2 linked regions of the Arthrobacter crystallopoietes genome follow. The protein of the gene in region 1 binds, or shares a complex with, the protein of each later gene. Links are inferred from orthologs where the notes say so. Each region holds a gene or a part of one and is shown in the gene's direction. Other genes may lie near its edges.

Region 1 (4,468 bases):
AAGTATTGATCAGGAGACCGATTTCGTCCGGCTCGATGCCGGCTTCGGCCATGGCTTTGGCGCCGGCTTCAATGGCGGCATCGTCGAAACTTGTGCCCGGCGACCACCAGCGGCGTTCGGACACTCCGGCGACACGCTCGAGCAGACGCTTGGAAAGGCGCAGACGCTTGAGGCTGGGGGCTAGGCGCTCGTCGAACTCCGCGGAACTGACGACTACCGGCGCCTCCACACTTGTGACGGCCAGCAGTGCCGTGTTGTCATGTCGAAACGTCGCGTTACCGATCAATATCCAGCCTTTATTCGTGTTTCTGTCCGCGGCACCGGTCCGCGCCTGTGATGCACCCCGAAACCTTAACTATGCACCTAATGCGGCCGTTCCCGCACATGCACCGTCCGGCATGCATATGTGATTAACCGCTCCTCCACAACAGACCCGGGAGGCCTGCTTGCGCACACTACCGCCCCTTCTTGCCGCGGTCTGCATAGGAAACACGATAGATTGTTTCAAGGAAAAAGTGCTGCGGGAGACACAATTTGCATCTGAAATCTCTGACTGTGCGCGGCTTCAAGTCTTTTGCGTCTGCCACGACCTTCGATTTCGAGCCCGGTGTCACGGCCGTCGTCGGGCCCAACGGGTCCGGCAAATCCAACGTCGTCGACGCCCTGGCCTGGGTCATGGGCGAACAAGGTGCCAAGACTCTGCGCGGCGGCAAGATGGAAGACGTCATCTTCGCAGGGACCTCTGGGCGTTCGCCGCTGGGCCGTGCCCAGGTCTCCCTGACCATAGACAATGCCGACGGCGCCTTGCCCATCGAATACGCCGAAGTCACCATTTCGCGCACGCTTTTCCGCACCGGCGGCTCCGAATATGCCATCAACGGCAGCAACTGTCGACTGCTGGACATCCAGGAACTGCTCAGCGATTCCGGCCTTGGTCGCGAGATGCACGTGATCGTGGGCCAGGGCCAGCTGGACCGCATCCTGCATGCCACTCCGGATGACCGCCGGGGGTTCGTCGAGGAAGCCGCGGGAATCCTCAAGCACCGAAGGCGTAAGGAAAAGACGGTCCGGAAGCTGGAGTCGATGCAGGCCAATCTCGCGCGCCTGACCGATCTCACCGGGGAGCTCCGGCGGCAATTGACCCCGCTGGGAAAACAGGCCGAGGTGGCCCGCCGCGCCCAGCAGGTGCAGTTCGAGGTCCGGGATGCGCGGGCGCGTCTGCTGGCAGATGACTTGGTCCAGTTGACCGCTGCCCTGGCTCAGGAAGTGGCGGACGAAGCCGCGATGAAAGCCAGGCAGGCCGAGGTGGAACGGACCCTCGAGACCGGACGGCGGCGGCTCGCGGAACTGGAACGGCTGGCGGCAGAGACTACACCGACGCTGAATGCCGCCCGGGATGCCTGGTACCAGCTTTCTTCCGTCCGCGAACGGTTCAGATCACTCGGCAACCTGGCCAATGAACGACGCCGGCTGCTCGGCAATGCGGATGCGGAACCCGAAACCGGACGGGATCCGGACCAGCTGGAACAGCAAGCCGCACAGGTGCGCGAAGAGCAGGCGGAGCTTGAGTTCGAACTGGAGGACCGCAGGGAAGCCCTGGAGGACGCAGTGCAGGCCCGCGCCGACGCGGAAGCCAGCGCCGCCGCCGAAGACCAACGCCTGACCGCCATCCTCCGGGCGGCAGCAGACCGCAGGGAAGGTCTCGCGAAGCTCGCCGGACAGGTGGCGGCGGCCCGCTCGCGGGTGGAGTCAGCGGAAGCTGAACTGGGACGCCTGCGTGCCTCGATCGGTGAGGGCGAGGAACGACGTCGGAAGGCGCAGACCGAGTTCAGCGCGCTGGAATCACAGGTCGCCGGCGTGGAGGAAGGGGAAGAGGGCCTCGACGCCGAATACGAGCAGGCATCGCAGGAGCTGGATGCCATCGAGGAAGAACTCGAATCCCTTGTCGCGGAGGAACGGGAAGCCGAACGTGAGCGTGATGCGCTGTCAGCCCGAAAGGAAGCACTGGAAGTAGGCCTGGACCGACGGGACGGCAGCGAGGCTCTGCTGGCCTCTGGTTCACAGGGAGTCTTGGGCGCGCTGGCAGAACTGATCTCGGTGGAACCCGGGTACGAACCCGCGATAGCCGCGGCCCTGGGAAGCAGCGCCGAAGCGGTTGTCGTTGCCGACCGGGTTGCCGGGGTGCAAGCGCTGGAGTTGATGAAGAGCGAGGACGCGGGCCGGATTGAGCTTGTCTTCGCCCGGACGGGTCATTTCGCCCCTGCGGATCCTGCCCCTGCCAACCAGGCTTCCGCGGATCAGGCCCCGGGTGACCTGGCCCTGCCGGGCGACGCGGTCCGTGCCCTCTCTCTAGTCACGTTGAAGGAAGAAGCCGCAGCGGTACGCGCCTTTCTGGCTTCCGTCGTCGTCGTTGAGGATCTCGCCGGGGCTGCGGAAGCCGTTTCCGCCCGTCCGGAGCTGACCGCGGTCACCAAGGCAGGCGAGGTCTTCAGTGTTTATGGCGCTCGCGGCGGCTCGGCCGGCCGGCCGAGTCTGCTGGAGGTGCAGGCTGCGGTGGAGGAGACGGGCCAACGGTTGGCACAGGCCACAGCCAGGGCAGAACGGGCCAAGTTTGCGATCGCAGCCGCGACGGCGCGGCGTGCAGAAACCGGCGCCCGGGCAGAGGCGGCGCTGGAACAACTGAACGAATCGGACGCCAGGCTGGCGGCCGTGGCTGAACGGCTGGGCCATCTCGGCTCCACGCTGCGCTCGGCCGTGGGGGAGAGTGAACGGCTTGCCAGGCTGGTTGAAGCTGCCGAGGCCAACGTTGCCACTGAACAGCAGAAACTGGCAGAGATCACCCAGCGGCTTGGCGCCGCCCAGGAAGCACCTGCAGAATCCGAGCCCTCAACTGAAGAGCGCGACGCGCTCGCAGCCGCCGCCACCAGGGCACGTCAGAGCGAGATGGAAGCCAGACTTGCCCTGCGCTCGGGCGAGGAGCAGTTGAACGCCATCGGCAACCGCGCCGCATCGCTGGAACGGGCAGCGGCAACGGAACGTCACGCCCGGGCGCAGGCAGCCGAGCGGGCCCGCAAGCGCCAGGTGCAGGCGGCCAAAGCCGCCGCCGTCGCGCGGGGCGTCAAACAGGTGCTGGCGTGGCTGGACGTGTCGGTGGATCTGGCCGAACGCGAACGTGATGCTGCGGAGGAGGTCCGGGCGGCGTGGGAGCGCGAACTGGCCACCGTCCGCACCTCGACCGACACGCTCGCCAATGAGCTGCGGGAGCTGACGGATTCCGTCCACCGCGATGAGATGGCGCGGGCCCAGCAGCGGCTGCGCATCGAGGCACTTGAAACGAAAGCGATCGACGAACTGGGCTTGACGCCGGATCACCTTGTGGCTGAATACGGGCCGGACCAACCGGTTCCGGTGGCCACGGCGGCGTCGAACGACAAATGGGCGGCCCTGCGCGCGGAGGTGGACGAAGACGGTAACCCGGTGATCGAGGGAGTGCCGTTTGTCCGGGCAGAACAGGAGAAGCGGCTGAAGAAGGCCCAACGGGACTTGTCCTCCCTAGGCAAGGTGAACCCGCTGGCACTGGAGGAGTTTGCGGCGTTGGAGGAACGCCACCAGTACCTCAGCGGCCAGCTGGAGGATCTCAAGGCCACGCGCAAGGACTTGCTGGACATCATTAAGGAAGTCGATGAGCGGGTGGAACGCGTCTTCACCGAGGCTTACCATGACACGGCGGCACAGTTCGAACGCGTCTTCGGCCGGCTGTTTCCCGGTGGTGAAGGACGCCTGGTGCTCACGGACCCGGACGACATGCTCACCACGGGTATCGAAGTCGAGGCACGCCCGGCCGGCAAGAAAATCAAACGCCTCTCGCTGCTCTCCGGCGGCGAGCGCTCATTGACTGCGGTAGCCCTTCTGGTGGCGATCTTCAAGGCGAGGCCATCGCCCTTTTACGTGATGGATGAGGTTGAGGCGGCCCTGGATGACACGAACCTGGGGCGGCTGATCACCATTTTCGAAGAGCTGCGCGAATCCAGCCAGCTCATCGTCATCACCCACCAGAAGCGCACCATGGAAGTCGCCGACGCTCTCTACGGCGTGACCATGCGGGGGGACGGCGTCTCCACCGTCATATCCCAGCGCCTTGCCACGGCAGAGGCCTGACGCGCGGAGGCACGAGGGCACAGACCCGCGCCGGTCCCATCGGCAGTGTTAATGCCGCCGATAGCGCCGCACGAAGTTGCGCAGCACGTGCTGGGGCTCGGTGACCACGCTTCCACGGACACTTTCCATGACCCTTGCCGCTTCGGCCGGCGGGAAGTACCCGGCAAAACGGTAGATGGAGATCCGTGTCAGCAGCCCGTCGATGTCGAGTTCGGGGTGGAACTGTGTGGCGTACAGGTTCGATTTCAGCCGGAACATCTGTATCGGGCAGGTAGCCGAGCCGGCCAGCCGCACGGCGCCGGCGGGCAGC
Region 2 (3,177 bases), 680 kb from region 1 along the record:
TTCGGGAGCCCGTCCGCGAGGCCGCGGCACCGGCACGCGACTCAGAACTGGCGACCTCCCGCCAGTAGCAGTCCCACGAACCCGCGAACCTGGGTTCCACACCGACGGCGGTACGTGCCTTCCCGGCGCGTGCCGCCGTCGGTGTTTCGTCGTCCGTCTCTGGCGATCCAGGCAATTGTCACAAGGGTTGGGAAGTGTAAACCTTAGACCTCTACTTGAAGCTAAAGGCTCGCCGGTGACGCTTGGCATATTCGGGAAATGACAGCATCGTGACTGTAACCTTGTCTGGAAGAAGAACAGCCGCGAAACGATGGAAGCTGGGATAGATACGTGAGTAGCGAACAGGGTTCGACGACTCTGCAGGAAGCGGAAGACGCGGTCATGGGCCCCACCGGCCGGCCGCTCACTGAATTTCCCGAGCCACCCGTGCTGACCTCACACGGACCAGCCCGGATCATCGCCATGGTCAACCAGAAGGGCGGCGTCGGCAAGACCACGTCGACCATCAATCTGGGCGCCGCGCTGGCCGAGGCCGGGCGGCGTGTCCTGCTGGTGGATTTCGATCCCCAAGGAGCCCTTTCCGCCGGGCTGGGTACTAACCCGCACGAGTTGGACCTCACCGTCTATAACGTGTTGATGGACCGCAAGGCCGATATCCAGGAGGCCATCCAGAGCACGGACTTCGAAAACATTGATCTCTTGCCGGCCAACATCGACCTTTCCGCGGCGGAAGTCCAGTTGGTCAACGAGGTCGCCCGCGAACAGGTGCTGGACCGGGCGCTGCGTAAGGTCGAAGACGATTACGACGTGATCCTGATCGACTGCCAGCCCTCGCTGGGCCTGCTCACCGTCAACGCCCTGACCGCCGCCCATGGCGTGATCATCCCGCTGATCTGCGAGTTTTTCGCCCTGCGGGCCGTGGCACTGCTGGTGGAAACCATCGAGAAGGTCCAGGACCGGCTGAACCCGCGCCTGCAGATCGACGGCGTGCTCGCCACTATGTACGACGCCCGCACCCTGCACAGCCGCGAGGTCATCGGCCGGCTGCTCGAAGCTTTCGGCGACAAGGTCTTCGAGACCGTCATCAAGCGCACGATCAAATTTGCCGACGCCACGGTGGCCGCGGAGCCGATCACCAGTTATGCCGGCAACCACGCGGGGGCCGGTGCCTACCGCCAGCTGGCCAGGGAGCTGATCGCCCGCGGCGGCGCACCCTGATGACTGACGCGGGACCGGCGGCGGAGACGCTGGCGGCACCGCGGGCCGAGGGCCGTCCCGGTTTCGAAGTACGGTTGGACAATTTCAGCGGCCCCTTCGACCTGCTGCTGGGCCTGATCTCCAAACATGAGATGGATATCACCGAGGTCGCACTGGCCCGGGTCACGGACGAGTTCATTTCCTACACCCGTCGCCTGCAGGAGTCCGGCCAGGACTGGGCGCTGGACGAAGCCAGCGAATTCCTCGTTATCGCCGCGACCTTGTTGGATCTCAAGGCGGCACGGTTGCTGCCCACTGGCGAAGTGGAGGACGACGAGGACATCGCCCTGCTCGAAGCCAGGGACCTGCTCTTTGCCCGCCTGCTGCAGTACAAGGCGTTCAAGCAGATTGCCGCGCTGATGGGACGCTGGCTGGAGGAAGAAGCTGCCCGCTACCCGCGCCAAGTCAGTCTGGAGCCGCAGTTCGCGGCGCTGCTGCCGGAGCTAATCTGGCGGACTTCGCTGGCGGACTTCGCCAAACTGGCGGGCAAGGCGCTGGAGCCGAAAGCACCAAAGCCCACGGAGGTGGGGCTGGCGCACCTGCATGCTCCGGCCGTCAGTGTGAAGGAGCAGGCGGCGATCATCGCGGACCGGCTCCAAGACGCCGGGCCGCTGTCCTTCCGGGCGCTGACCGCGGATGCTGCCGACACCACGGTGGTGGTCGCCCGCTTCCTGGCCCTGCTGGAAATGTTCCGCGACGCAGTCATCGCCTTTGACCAGGCGTCGCCGCTGGGGGATCTGACGGTGCGTTGGACCGGACCCGACAGGGACTGGAGTACCGAACGGCTTAGCGAGGAATACGAAGATGTGCCGGCGCCCGGGTCCGTCCCCGGGGACGGACCCGTTCCCGCCGCGGCCGGAAAGGAAGGGCAGGATGACTGACAGAGCCGATGCCGCGCCGTTGGCCGCGGAAGAATCCGGCGCGGATCTGCAGTCCCTCCCCGGCGGCCCCCGAGCTGCCCTCGAAGCGGTACTGATGGTCATCGATGAGCCGGCCACCGACGTCGAACTGGCCACCGCCCTGGGTCTGCCAATTGCCGAAGTCCGGACGCTGCTGGTGCAGCTCCAAAGGGATTACGACGGCGCGGGCTCTCCGGACGGTTCACCCCGGGGATTCGAACTGCGCAGCATTGCCGGCGGCTGGCGGATCTTCTCGCGCAGTGATTTTGCCGACATCGTATCCGGCTTCATCCTGGAGGGACAGACTGCCCGTTTGACCCAGGCCGCGTTGGAGACGCTGGCCGTGATTGCCTACCGCCAGCCGGTGTCCAGGGCGCGGGTTTCGGCCATCCGCGGCGTGAATGTGGACTCGGTGGTGCGGACCCTCGTCCAGCGTGGTCTGATTGAGGATGCGGGCACGGATCCGGAGACAGGAGGCCTCCTGTACAAGACCACCTCGTATTTTCTGGAAAGATTGGGTATAGGAAATGTTTCCGAGCTGCCCAAACTGGCACCGCATCTGCCGGGGCTGGAAAATTTGGCAGACATCGACGACTCCGATATCTAAGACTGACTCTCGCTAGTTCTAAGGACAGACCATGACACAGGCGCCCCGATCCGGTTCCGGCCGCAACAACCCACGCGGCGGCGGCAAGGGCCCCCGGCAGTCAGGCAAACCCGGTGGCGGTTTCTCCGGCGGCGCCGGCAAGGGCCGCTCCGGGAAGTCCTTCGGCAAGCCGCAGGACGGGCCCCAGGCCGGCAAACCGCGCCCGGGCCAGTCCGCCGGCGCCAAGCCGGGTTCAGCCGCAGGCCGCAAGCCCGGCGCCTCTGCGGGTCGGAAGCCCGGCCCCAACGCCGCGTCCGCCGGGCCGCGCGCCTACGGCAAGGAGCGTTTCGGCCAGAACCTCGGTCCGGTAAATAACCGCCCGAAGAAGGCCAAGACGCCCAGAACCGGGCACGGCGAGACCTCCGATCAGCATGA

What was found. Proteins that work in one complex are often made in the same cells at the same time.
Region 2: the proteins of smc (region 1) and J5251_RS13350 are in contact, whole or in part, in a crystal structure (PDB 3ZGX), measured with the Bacillus subtilis proteins. The link is inferred for Arthrobacter crystallopoietes from one-to-one orthologs.

The regions. Positions count from the first base shown.
Region 1 is NZ_CP072014.1:3,585,451-3,589,918, reverse strand. The notes cover bases 151-4,358. They hold smc (chromosome segregation protein SMC), read left to right. Parts: upstream 151-534; coding sequence 535-4,158; downstream 4,159-4,358. Other genes in these bases: J5251_RS16405 (glutamine amidotransferase), read right to left, coding at 4,207-4,358; J5251_RS16415 (3-oxoacyl-ACP synthase III), read right to left, coding at 151-286. In the rest of the region: more of J5251_RS16415, read right to left, coding at 1-150; more of J5251_RS16405, read right to left, coding at 4,359-4,468. UniProt on the Bacillus subtilis protein: Required for chromosome condensation and partitioning.
Region 2 is NZ_CP072014.1:2,907,181-2,910,357, forward strand. Bases 213-3,177 are described here. They hold J5251_RS13350 (segregation and condensation protein A), read left to right. Parts: upstream 213-1,217; coding sequence 1,218-2,138; downstream 2,139-3,177. Other genes in these bases: J5251_RS13345 (ParA family protein), read left to right, coding at 331-1,218; scpB (SMC-Scp complex subunit ScpB), read left to right, coding at 2,131-2,763; J5251_RS13360 (pseudouridine synthase), read left to right, coding at 2,795-3,177. Outside these bases: J5251_RS13340 (cation:dicarboxylate symporter family transporter), read left to right, coding at 1-68. UniProt on the Bacillus subtilis protein: Participates in chromosomal partition during cell division. May act via the formation of a condensin-like complex containing Smc and ScpB that pull DNA away from mid-cell into both cell halves.